Regions from separate parts of the Corynebacterium halotolerans YIM 70093 genome, predicted to be linked through region 2. Evidence: riboswitches for the same ligand, from Rfam matches in the RefSeq annotation. Region 2 holds a riboswitch; the other holds the start of a gene.

Region 1 (6,156 bases), 1.2 Mb from region 2:
ATCGCCTTCCTCGGCGTCTACCTGTTCTGGCCCTGGCAGTACCAGGGCCACGGCGACGAGAACCTGGGGATGTTCACCCTCTACACCCCGCTGCTGGGTCTGACCTCGGGTATCTCCATCCTCGCCCTCGGTTTCGCCTGCGTGCTCTACGTGCAGCGGATCATCCCGGAGGAGATCTCGGTGCAGCGCCGTCACGACGGCCCGTCCGACGAGGTCGACCGCCGCACCGTCACCGCACTGCTGAACGACGCGTGGACCACCTCCACCCTCGGCCGCCGCAAGGCCATGAAGGGCCTGCTCGGTGCGGCCGGTGTCCTCGCCGGTCTGGTCGTCATCGCCCCGCTGGGCGGCATGGTCAAGAACCCGTGGAAGCGCGGCGAGATGACTTACCACGGCGACGGCACCCTGTGGACCTCCGGCTGGACCCTGCATGAGAACGGCGTCAAGCTGTATCTGGCCCGGGACACCGGCGCCATCGCCGAGGAGCACAGCGGCCCGACCGGCACCCACTTCACCACCGCCGGCGTCTCCCGTCTCGTGCGCGTGCGCCCGGAGGATCTGGACGCCGGCGGCATGGACACCGTCTTCCCGCTCGCGGCGGAGGACGTCAACGACGGTGATCTCTACGATCCGCAGCGTGACGTCTACGAGAACCACATGCACTCCATCCACGGCCCGCGCAACGCCGTCATGCTGATCCGTCTGCGCACCGCCGACGCCGAGCGTGTCATCGAGCGCGAGGGCCAGGAGGACTTCCACTACGGCGACTACTACGCCTACTCGAAGATCTGCACGCACGTCGGCTGCCCCACGTCGCTGTACGAGCAGCAGACCAACCGCATCCTGTGCCCGTGCCACCAGTCGCAGTTCGACGCGCTGCAGTACGGCAAGCCGGTCTTCGGTCCGGCCGCCCGTGCTCTGCCGCAGCTGCCGATCACCGTTGATGAAGAGGGTTACCTCGTCGCCGGGGGCAACTTCATTGAGCCCCTCGGCCCGGCATTCTGGGAGCGTAGGTCCTAATGAGCAACAAACTCGCCCAAATGGGCAACAACATTGATTCCCGTTACACCGTTTCCGGTCTGCTGCGCCCGCAGCTGAACAAGGTCTTCCCGACGCACTGGTCCTTCCTGCTCGGTGAGATCGCGCTGTACAGCTTCATCATCCTGCTGCTGACCGGTGTCTACCTGGCACTGTTCTTCGACCCGTCGATCACCAAGGTGATCTACGACGGCGCCTACCTTCCGCTCAACGGCGTGGAGATGTCGCGCGCCTACGCCACCGCCCTGGACCTCTCTTTCGAGGTCCGTGGTGGACTGTTCATGCGTCAGATGCACCACTGGGCCGCCCTGATGTTCATGGCCTCCATGGTCGTGCACATGCTGCGCATCTTCTTCACCGGCGCCTTCCGGCGCCCGCGTGAGGCCAACTGGATCATCGGTGTCACCCTGATCCTGCTGGGCATGGTCGAGGGCTTCATGGGCTACTCCCTGCCGGACGACCTGCTCTCCGGCGTCGGCCTGCGCATCATGTCCGCCATCATCGTCGGCCTGCCGATCATCGGCACCTGGCTGCACTGGCTGATCTTCGGCGGCGACTTCCCGTCCGACCTGATGCTGGACCGCTTCTACATCGCCCACGTGCTGATCATCCCGGGCATCATCCTCGCCCTGATCGCCGCGCACCTGGCACTGGTCTGGTACCAGAAGCACACCCAGTTCCCGGGCGCCGGCCGCACCGAGAACAACGTCGTCGGCATCCGCATCATGCCGGTCTTCGCGGTCAAGTCCATCGGCTTCGGCCTGCTGACCGCCGGCGCCCTGGCGCTGATGTCCGGTGTGACCACCATCAACGCGATCTGGAACCTGGGCCCCTACAACCCGTCGGCGGTCTCCGCCGGTTCCCAGCCGGACTGGTACATGCTCTGGACGGACGGCGCCGCCCGTGTCATGCCGGCATGGGAGCTCTACCTGGGCAACTACACCATCCCGTCGGCTTTCTGGGTCGCCCTGCTGTGTGGCCTGCTGGTCGTGCTCCTGTTCGCCTACCCCTGGATCGAGAAGAAGCTCACCGGCGACGACGCCCACCACAACCTGCTGCAGCGCCCGCGTGACGTTCCGGTCCGTTCCGGCATCGGTGCCATGGGCATCGTGTTCTTCGTCCTGCTCACCGTCTCCGGCGGTAACGACCACGTCGCGCACTTCTTCCAGATCTCGCTGAACGCCATGACCTGGGTCGGCCGTATCGGCCTGCTGCTCCTGCCGCCGATCGCGTACTTCATCACCTACCGCATCTGCGTCGGTCTGCAGCGCTCCGACCGTGAGGTTCTCGAGCACGGTATCGAGACCGGCGTCATCAAGCAGATGCCGAACGGTGCCTTCGTGGAGATCCACCAGCCGCTGGGCCCGGTGGACGCACAGGGCAACGCGATCCCGCTGGAGTACGCCGGCGCCCACGTCCCGAAGCAGATGAACGAGCTCGGCTTCGCCGGCTCCCCGGGCCGCGGCGGCTTCTTCTCCCCGGACGACGCCACCATCGCCGAGCGTGCCGAGCAGATCGAGCACGACAACGAACGCGAGGAGAAGGCCATGCTGGAGAGCCTGCAGGCCGCCAACCGCGAGAACGACCGTGAACAGGGCCGGCTGGACTAACAAGGTCCGCCCCCTTTCCCGCACTGCGCTCACAGGCGCGACCCTCGCCACCCGGTACCACTCCGGGGCAGGCGGGGGTTTCGCCTTTCCTGGGACGCGGCGGTTTCAGGGACGTCGACAAGCGCTCCTTACTGTAAGGAACGGTTTCGCGGCGTTGCAGCCGCCCTGTCGACCGTGCTGCCGCCTCAGGCGGGGCTCCGGGCAGGAGAGCAGGGGAGGCGACGCCCAGTGCCCGGAGGAGGGGACCGCGGGGCCGAAAGGAGACCGTCCGAACTTTCGTCTCCCGCCGCTCTCCGGGTGCCGGTTTCTGTGTCCCCGCTCGCGCTCCTGCATTGCCTCCTGACGCTCTGGAACCGTCGCCCGGGGCCACTACCCGGCGCCGCCACCACAACTGTCCAGTGGGCGCCGGAGGCGCCACCTTCCCCGGGCCAATCCGGTGCCTGCCCACCCGTAGGGACTCACCTGGGAGTACTCAACCGCGGCATCACCGCGTTACTGAGTAACCGCACCCCGTCGCATCGCGGGGAACGGCGCTCCGGATCTGGTCGTCGTGATGAAACGAGAGTGAATAACGGGGCGGAAGGGGTGAAACGGTTTCCGTTGCGAGCAAGGTCACATATATCTGATCCAGTGAAAAACATCTCTTATCGGCGGTTTTTCTGCGGTGTACGGATGCGTGACGTGACCCCACTATTGGTGCAGGTCACCGTGGCGAAATGCTGGGGGCGCTCCTGTTCGGAGATCGCTTTTCTTTTGGCGGGGAAAGTTGATGAACGTCGCGCATCAGGTAAGTAACGGGTTGATAACAGCGACACGTTGAACGTCCCGTTGGACAATTTTCGTTGCGTTTTCGTAACCTGATCGAGACATTGCGAACAGCCCCCTGCGGGCCCGCATGATCCGAACTGAAAACTAAGCCGAATCTCCGCCCACGCCGTACCCACTCCGGGACGGCCGGGCGGGGAGCCGGGGAACCACCACAGACCATCTGGGGTGAATCCTCCGCGAGAGCGCCGCACGATCCTCACCGGTCCGTGCGGCGTGGGCCGGGGGAGGGAAGCTTCCGTACTCCCAACCCGCCAGCTAACCCGGTAGGCACACAGGAAGATTTGGAGAAACATTCGTGGCTAAGCACCGCCGTCAGGGCCTGACCACCCGCCGCATCGCGGCCGCCTCCGCCGTCGCCGTCGGAGCCACCGTCCTGACCCCGGGAGTCGCCGGCGCCGTCGAGGTCGCCATCCCGAACACCGACATCCGCGTCGAGGTCCCGGGCCTGGAGAACGTCCCGGGCTACCAGGAGGTCGCCCCGGCTCTGCAGGGCCTGTCCTCCCAGGCCACCACCTACACCGCCGACGTCCAGGTCCCGAACGCCGCCGCGGCCCCCGCTCCGGCACCTGCCGTCGCCCCGGCCAGCTCCTCCACCGGCCAGGCCATCGTCGACGCCGCCCGTTCGAAGATCGGTTCCCCCTACGGCTGGGGCGCCACCGGCCCGAACGCCTTCGACTGCTCCGGCCTGACCTCCTGGGCCTACCAGCAGGTCGGCAAGTCCATCCCGCGCACGTCCCAGGCGCAGGCCGCCCAGGGCACCCCGGTCTCCCTCGGCAACATGCAGCCGGGCGACATCATCTCCTACTACGGCGGTGCCTCCCACGTGGCCATCTACGCCGGCAACGGCATGATGATCGACGCGCTGAACTCCGGCTCCACCGTCCAGGAGCGTCCGATCAACTACATGCCGATCAACTCCGTGGTCCGCTTCTAGCCGATCACGCGCATCCGCGCAGTCTCCGTCCCACCGCCCGCCGGCCCCCGCCGGTCCGGGCGGTGCGTCGTTTCCGCGCCCGGGGACGGCGTAGGGCACCGCCGGTTCCCGGCCGGTGGCCCTATAGTTGATGTGTTCCATTCCTCCCGCCCGTGAGAAAGAAGAGAACGTGCGTTTCCCCCTCGGTTCGCCGGGTCGCCTGACCCGGGCGGGCGTCGCCGCCGCCCTCGGCGTCGCCCTGCTGACCACCTCCACGACGCTGACCCCCGCCCCGGTGGTCCACGCCCAGGAGATCGACACCCTCATCGCCACGATGGAGGAGGTCTCCCGTGAGGCCTCCGCCAAGAATGAGGAGGTCAAGCAACTCGAGCTCGACATCGAGGCCGGTCTGGCGGATCTCGCCGTCCTGCGTGACGACGCCGAGGCCGCCCGCGTCCGCGCGGAGGAGGTCCGTGCCGCCGAGCACGTCCACCAGGCCGAGGTCGACGACGTCGCCGGGGCGAAGTACCGCGGGCTGCTCGTCGATCCGGTGGTCAACGCGCTCGCCGCCGAGAACCCCCAGAACGCCATCGACCGGATCTCCTACCTGGAGACGCTGACGCGCAACACCGAACGGGCCGTGGTACAGCTGGCGGAGGCCACCGCCCTGGCCGGAAAGGCGCACACCGACGCCTCCCGCGCCGTCGCCGAGGCCGCCTTCCAGCAGTCCGAGCTGGAGCGCAAGCGCGCCGAACTCGACGCGGAGCGTGACGATCTGGAGGAGCGCATCCGGCAGATCGAGGAGCGGGTCAACGGTCTCAGCGAGGCGGACCAGCTGCGCTGGCTCGAGAAGAACGGCCCCCTGCCGGCCGACCTCGACGGGGTGACCGGCCCGGAATCCGGCATGGCCGCGGTCCGGGCGGCGCTGGGCAAGCTCGGCTCGCCGTACGGCTGGGGCGCGACCGGCCCACACACCTTCGACTGCTCGGGTCTGATGGTCTGGGCCTACCAGCAGCAGGGCAAGGCCATCCCGCGCACCTCCCAAGCGCAGCTGGCCGGCGGCACCCCGGTCTCGCGCGCCGAGCTCCAGCCCGGCGACATCGTCGGTTACTACCCGGGTGTGACGCACGTGGGCATGTACATCGGCAACGGCCAGCTCGTCCACGCCTCCGACTACGGCATCCCCGTCCAGGTGGTCTCCGTGGACTCGATGCCCTGGGCCGGAGCGGTCCGCTACTGACCCGCCCGGATACAGTGGTGACCATGCCCCGGACCCTGCTGGTGACCAACGACTTCCCGCCGACCCTCGGCGGGATTCAGTCGTATCTGCGTGATTTCCTGGGCACCCTCGACCCGTCCGAGGTGATCGTCTTCGCCTCCACCCAGGACGCCGACGCCGCGCGCGGCCACGATGCAGGCCTGCCCTACCGGGTCATCCGCTGGCCGCGGCGGGTCATGCTGCCCACCCCGGCGACCGCCCGGGCGGTCGCCGGCGTCGTCGCCGAGCACGGCGTCGACACCGTCTGGTTCGGCGCCGCCGCCCCGCTGGCGCTGCTCGCGCCCGCCGCACGGGGGGCCGGGGCCCGGAGGATCATCGCCACCACCCACGGCCACGAGGTCGGCTGGTCCATGCTGCCCGGCGCGCGTCAGCTGCTGCGGCGCATCGGCGACACCGCCGACACCGTCACCTACATCTCCGACTACACCCTGCGCCGGCTGCGGCCCGCCTTCGGCGACCACCCGGACTACGTCCATCTGCCCTCGGCG
Region 2 (6,156 bases):
GGCGCACCGAGGCCTCCGTGACCCGGTAGACACTGGCCAGACCCGCGGACTCCAGTTCGGCGAGCAGGTCGAGCTCGGCCTGCAGCCCGCGGGGCAGGGGGCCGGGGGCGAGGATGGTCATGTCGCCCTGGGGGATGACCCGTTCCACGGTGCCCGGGGTGACATCCGCGGCCACGGCCTCCGCATCCGCCACCGGATCGAGCAGGGCGCGCAGCAGGGAGGTCGCCGTGCCGCCGACCACCGCCCCGATCCACCGGGCCTCGGCGACGAGCTCCGTGGTCGTGCGCTCCGGCAGGAGGGAGGCGTGGACGGGGGCGGTGAAGAACAGATCGTCGCGCAGCTGCCCGTCGGTGACCTCCACGCCCGGGGCCGGGCGGGTGAACTGGCCCAGCACCAGCGCGCGCTGCTCGGGCAGGTGGTCGCGCCGGGTGGCGGCGGTCAGCAGCCGGGCGGGATTGCCACGCTCGTCGGGGTCCCCGATGAGCCAGGCGGCCCACGGGGAGGACAGCCAGCCGCGCAGCAGTCGCAACCAGCGGGTGGCCAGGTCGGCCTCCAGCCACTCGTCGGCGGCCGCGGTGGGGGCGAGGTAGTCGGAGCCCTCGTCGTCGACGGGCAGGGGAGTGGGTTCACCGCGGCCCAGCAGTCCGGCGCTGGTGGCCACGCCGACCAGGCGGTGGATGTCGCCCTCCGGCAGGCCGAGCTCCCGGGACAGCGCGGTCACCGCCCGTACGCCCACCCCGCCCTCCTTGAGCAGCGGGACCGGGGTGGTACCCAGCCGGTCGAGCAGCCGGCGCAGGTGCCGGGCGACCTCCAGGCCGGCCCCGGCCCCGGCCTGATCGGCGCGGTCCCGGGCGCGGGTGTCGGCTGCGGTGTCCCCGCTCACCCGCGCCGAGGGCACGAGTGGGCGGGCGGCGGGCTCCTCGCCGCGCAGGGCGGCGCGCACCACCCGCGGCAGGCGGACGGTCTGGGCGTCGACGCGTGCGAGCAGGCCGGCCGCCAGCAGCTGGGGCACGGGGCGGTCGGGATCGGCGTCCGGGGCGGCGTCGCGGGTGCGGCCCAGTCCACCGGAGTTGATCAGGGTGTCGAGGATGGCGCGCTGGTTCTTCGGCAGTGTCTTCAGCGCGCGGGCGGTCTCACCGGCGTCGGGGCCGGCGGTGTCGTCGAGCAGCTGCCAGTCGTGCGGCAGGGAGGGCATCGCCTCGCGGATGACCAGCAGGGCGTCCGACTCCCCGTAGACCAGGGCCACGCCGCGCAGCCGGTCGAGCGCCTGCTCCACCTGCTCGGGGGAGGGCGTGCGGGCCCGGTCGACGACGTGGGAGATGACCGCGTCCGCGGTGACGGGCTCGAGCTCCCCGCCGAGGTCGGCGGCGGCCTCGAGGGTGGCCAGCTCCAGGGCGGTGAGCGTGCGCACCACCCGTCCGACGGAGGCGCGCAGCTGCAGGCGGGCCGCCAGCGGGGCGATTCCCGGGGGCAGGGGCAGGACGGCATCGGGCCGGGCACGCAGGAGCGCGGCGAGCTCACCGTCGTCCCGGCGGGCGAGCCAGGTGCGGAAATCGGGCCGGTCGGGGGTGGGGGATGCCGCGGAAGTCATGGTGTGGACGATCTTACGTCCGATTCAAGTTACGTTTTCCCCCCAGGTTTGGAAGAATGAACGGTATGGCAAACATGGAGAAGAAGGGCTACGTCGATCCGGGCTGGCCGAAGTACATTCCCGGCGACGGGCATGCAATTACCGAGCAGATTTCCAAGCTGGCCGGCGCGTCCAGCCCCTACGGTGATGACACGGTGCTGCCGGTCCCGCCGGAGCAGCTGAGCTACGTCCACCCGTACACCCGTATCAGCCGGGACTAACCGGAACGGGCATCCCCCGGCGGCCCGCACACCTGACTGGTGTGCGGGCCGCCGGGGGATGTTCTCTTTTCCGGGCCCGGGCTCTGAGCGCCGGCCGGCGGAAACGACGGAAGCCTCCGCGGACCATGCGGAGGCTTCCGTCACCCGGCCCGGTGCGGGCCGTGCGTGGTCCTAGAGACCGGCGACGACGGAGTCGATGTACGCGCGGTTGGCGTTGTAGAAGGCGTCGAAGTCGCCGCGGTTGGCGTTGTAGATGTCCTCGACGAAGTCCGGCACGACCACGCCGTACTGGGCGAGGGTGTCGCGGAGCAGGGTGTAGAGGGCGTCGACGGCCAGGGCGTCGGAGGAGCCGCCGGTGGCGGCGGCCTGCTCCTCGGCCTGGGTGGCGACGTACTGGACCTGCGAGGGGGCGGCGCTCGCGGCGGCGGACTGGGCCGGGCTCGAGGCGGAGACGTCGCGCGGGGTCGGGGCGGAGTTCAGGCCCAGGCTGGCGGAGCAGGCGGGCCATGCGCCCCAGCCCTGGCCGGCGAGGGTGCGCTCGGCGACGGCGATCTGCTCCTCGCGGGTGGCCTGGTAGGCGTAGGGGGCGTACTCGCCGCCGCCGTAGGCGCGCCAGGTGCTCGGGGAGAACTGCAGGCCGCCGTGGTAACCGTTGCCGGTGTTGATCTGCCAGTTGCCGCCAGACTCGCACTGTGCGAGTCGGTCCCAGTCGGAGTCCGGGGCGGCGGAGGCGGCCGGTGCCATCAGGGCGGCGGCGGTGCCGAGGGCCGCGGTGGAGGCGGCGAACTTGGCGACGGTGGAAACGGTCTTGCGGGCGTGACGTGCCATGGGGAAAATGTGTTCCTCTCCTGTTGACGCCTGCGAGGTGAGCTGTCGGGTTCGGGCGGAGGATCACTGTGCCCGGCCTCGGTGCGGAGGCTTCACCCCGAGGGGGACGATTCCGTCCCCCGGTGCGGACCGGCTGGCCCGCGGTGGGTTCCCCGCCCCTGTCTGCATGTGAAGTTTGTCTGCTACTGGGTACCGGGACTTATCCGGTAGGATCTGTGTTGCACGTGTTCTCGCGGTCCGACCGGCACCCCAGACAGGGCTCGGCGTTGGGCGCCGGATGCGGTTTCGCGTCGTGTCCGCGGCTCAGACTAACGGTTTGTAACGTTTGTGTCACGCTAAAGACACGAAACGTGATGAAATTTCGGCCCTTCTCCGTTTTGCCCCTGGGTCCTCCCAGCTCATGGCGTTACAACATGGAGATGTGATTTACCTCTCACCGTGGCCGTGGGGCGACGGGGACGGGCGGGGCGTCTGCTGTCGCGGGCTTGCCCGGGCGGGTATAATTATTTCTTCACGCGTTCCCCCAGGGAGAGGGACGCCGGCGCCTCCGAGAAGCTCGGCGACGCCGATGGTTGCGGACACAGGAAGTGGTGATCATCGTGCCGATCGGCAAGGTGAAGTGGTACGACGTCGACAAGGGGTTCGGCTTCGTCTCCAACCCGGGGGACGAGGACGTCTACGTCGGCAAGCAGGTGCTGCCCGAGGGCGTCGAGGAGCTCGTCGCGGGGCAGCGGATCGAGTTCGACTTCGCCGCGGGCCGACGCGGCCCGCAGGCTCTGCGCGTCAAGGTGCTTGACACGCCCCGCCGCCGCCCCGTCCACCGGCACAAGCCCGAGGAGCTCAACAGCATGGTCTCCGACATGATGACGCTCCTGGAGGGACAGGTGCAGCCGGCGCTGGCGGCCGGCCGCTACCCGGACCGCAGGACCGGCCGCCAGATCGCCGAGATCCTGCGCGCCGTGGCCAAGGAGCTCGACTCCTAGCCCCCGGCAGACCCACGGAAAGGGCCCGGAAGGAATTGGCGTCCGCCATCCTTCCGGGCCCTTTCCGTTCCCGCGGCCGACCTACTCCTGGTTCAGTGCCTCGTCCGGGTTCTCGTGCGTGCTCAGCGACCAGATCGTGGTGTAGGGCGTCTCCACGCCCTCGTCGTCGTGGCCGATCATGACGGAGGAGACCTCCACCACGACCAGGCGCGGGCGCTCCGTGGAGTCGCCGACCGGGTCGACGGAGCCGGGGATCTCGACCTCGGTGGTGTCGTGGGGGCCGTGGAGCTGCTGGTTGTTGGCGGCCGGATCGTCGTAGATCATCAGCAGCTGCCAGTCGTGGTTGTGGATCGGCTCCGGCAGCTCGAGCTTCAGCGTCTCGTCGGGACCGACGGGCAGGTTCGGCACCTCACCCTCGGGGCACTCCACGCCGGGTTCGCACACCAGGTAGGGGGAGACCTCGATGGACTCGTCCCCCACGGAGGCGGTGACGGTGACCTCCTCGGGCTCCGGGCCCGGGCGGTTGTTCCACCAGTTCTGCACCAGCACGGTGGCCACCACGACGATCACGACCGCGATGATCAGCGCGAGGATCTGCAGCAGCGACTTCTTCTTTGCCTGTCTACGGGTGGCCATGGCTCCCCATCCTAACCAGCGGGCACCAGCTCGACCTCGTACAGGTCCGGCCACCGCTTGCCGCCCAGCAGGAAGCGCCCGGTGCCGGGCACGTGCGCGATGCCGTTGAGCACGTGGTCGGGGTCGGGGGTGGCGTTGTTCGGCAGCGTGGAGGCGTCGATGACGCCCGTGACCGCACCCGTCGCGGCGTCGATACGCAGGATGTCGGTGCTGAGGAAGACGTTGGCGTACACCTCGTCGCCGACGCACTCGAGTTCGTTGACCCCCTGGACCGGCTCGCCGCCGAGCGTGACCCGGAACCGGTCGCGTTCGGCGAAGGTCTCCGCATCCAGGCGGCGCAGTTGGTCGGTGCCGTCGGACATGATCAGCTCGTCCCCGCGGGCGCACAGTCCCCAGCCCTCGCCCGGATAGTCGACCCGCCCGGTCTCCTCGAGGGTGTCGGCGTCGCGCCGGAACGCCACGCCCGACTGCCAGGTCAGCTGCCAGAGGTGGTCGCCGACGCGGGTGAGGCCCTCGCCGAAGAACTCCGGAGCCAGATCCGCGGAGGCCAGCTTCTCGCCCTCGAGCGTGCTGCGGTAGACGCGGGACTCGCCCCGCTGCCCCGTGCCCACCAGCAGGGCGCCGTCCTCGTCGACCTCGAGTCCCTGGGTGAAGCTGGTTTCGTCGAAGGGGTGGATGTCGACGATCTCGACGCTGAGCCGCTCGACGTCCGCCTCCCGCAGGGTCTCCGCGGCCGGGCCGGCGGAGGTGGAGGAGCCTGTCACGGGGCCGGTGGGCGAGCACGAACTTAAGGTCGCGGCGGCGAGGGCGGAGGCGGTCAGCAGGACGAAACGGGAACCCATACCCCTCATCCTGCCGTACATGGCCCATAATGAGAGGGATGTCATCCATGAACCGCCGTAGAAAGGCCTCCCCCGAGAACGCGCGCCGGGCCCGGAACCGCAACCGGTCCGGGGGCCGCCACAGCAACCCGCTTCTCGACGCCCACGCCGTCGACGTCGCCCGGGCCGCGCTCGAGGAGCTCGACGAGGGCGGGGTCGGCGAGCACATCGGTGTCCAGGCGCTCGGCCACAATGTGGCCACCCACCGTTTCGCCGCCGACGTGCCCGGCTACAGCGGGTGGGAGTGGAACGCCGTGCTCGCGTGCGCCTCCGGTTCGCGCTACGTCACCGTCAATGAGGTCGCCCTGGTGCCCGCCCCCACGGGTGAAGCACTCCAGGCCCCCGCCTGGGTCCCCTGGGCCGACCGCATCCGCCCCGGTGACCTGGGCCCCGGCGATCTCATGCCCCCGGCCCCCGACGACGAGCGCCTGACCGACGACCCCCGCGACGCCGTGCCCACCGAGGGCCGCGAGACGAAGCGGATGCTCTCACGGCGCGGGCTGCAGGAGGCCCTGCAGCGCTGGCGCACCGGCGACTTCGGGCCGACGTCCGAGTTCGCGGAGAAGGCCACCCTGCACTGCGCCACCTGCGCCTTCTACCTGCCCGCGGGCGCACCGGTCGGGAAGAATTTCGGGGTGTGCGTCAACGAGTTCTCGGCCGACGGGCACGTCGTGCACGCCACCTACGGCTGCGGCGCCCACTCCGACACCCCGGCCGACCTGATCGTCGACGAAGACGGGCCCACCGCCTTCGACGATGAACGGCCGATCTTCTAGACCTCCTCGGCCAGCTCCCACATCCGCCCGTTGATCTCCCGGTGGGTCGGGGCACCCGCCCGCGGCCTCCCACCGGTCCGCGGCGGCAGCACCGAACCGTATTCCAACCAGCCGGTGACCAGGCGCACCCCCTCGGAGGAGTTGAGCGCCCAGGTCTCGGTGGTGCGCAGCATCGGCATACCCAGACCCTCCGGGTGCTCG

The links. A riboswitch is a leader RNA that binds a small molecule or an ion and turns the genes downstream of it on or off. The one in region 2 is predicted to bind cyclic di-AMP.
Region 1: linked by a shared signal. The riboswitch ahead of A605_RS09720 (C40 family peptidase) and the one ahead of A605_RS04105 (resuscitation-promoting factor Rpf1 domain-containing protein) in region 2 are both predicted to bind cyclic di-AMP.

Annotation. Positions count from the first base shown of each region.
Region 1 covers NC_020302.1:2,092,353-2,098,508, reverse strand. The annotation lists gene qcrA (cytochrome bc1 complex Rieske iron-sulfur subunit) at 1-1,020, shown strand, start outside; gene qcrB (cytochrome bc1 complex cytochrome b subunit) at 1,020-2,648, shown strand; cyclic di-AMP (ydaO/yuaA leader) riboswitch at 3,555-3,760, shown strand; gene A605_RS09720 (C40 family peptidase) at 3,772-4,410, shown strand; gene A605_RS09715 (C40 family peptidase) at 4,580-5,629, shown strand; gene A605_RS09710 (glycosyltransferase family 4 protein) at 5,653-6,156, shown strand, end outside.
Region 2 covers NC_020302.1:866,665-872,820, forward strand. The annotation lists gene A605_RS04095 (helicase-associated domain-containing protein) at 1-1,591, opposite strand, end outside; gene A605_RS04100 (hypothetical protein) at 1,657-1,851, shown strand; gene A605_RS04105 (resuscitation-promoting factor Rpf1 domain-containing protein) at 2,023-2,679, opposite strand; cyclic di-AMP (ydaO/yuaA leader) riboswitch at 2,692-2,856, opposite strand; gene A605_RS04110 (cold-shock protein) at 3,279-3,662, shown strand; gene A605_RS04115 (DUF2771 domain-containing protein) at 3,744-4,298, opposite strand; gene A605_RS04120 (glutaminyl-peptide cyclotransferase) at 4,310-5,140, opposite strand; gene A605_RS04125 (DUF3027 domain-containing protein) at 5,188-5,955, shown strand; gene A605_RS04130 (aminotransferase class IV) at 5,952-6,156, opposite strand, start outside.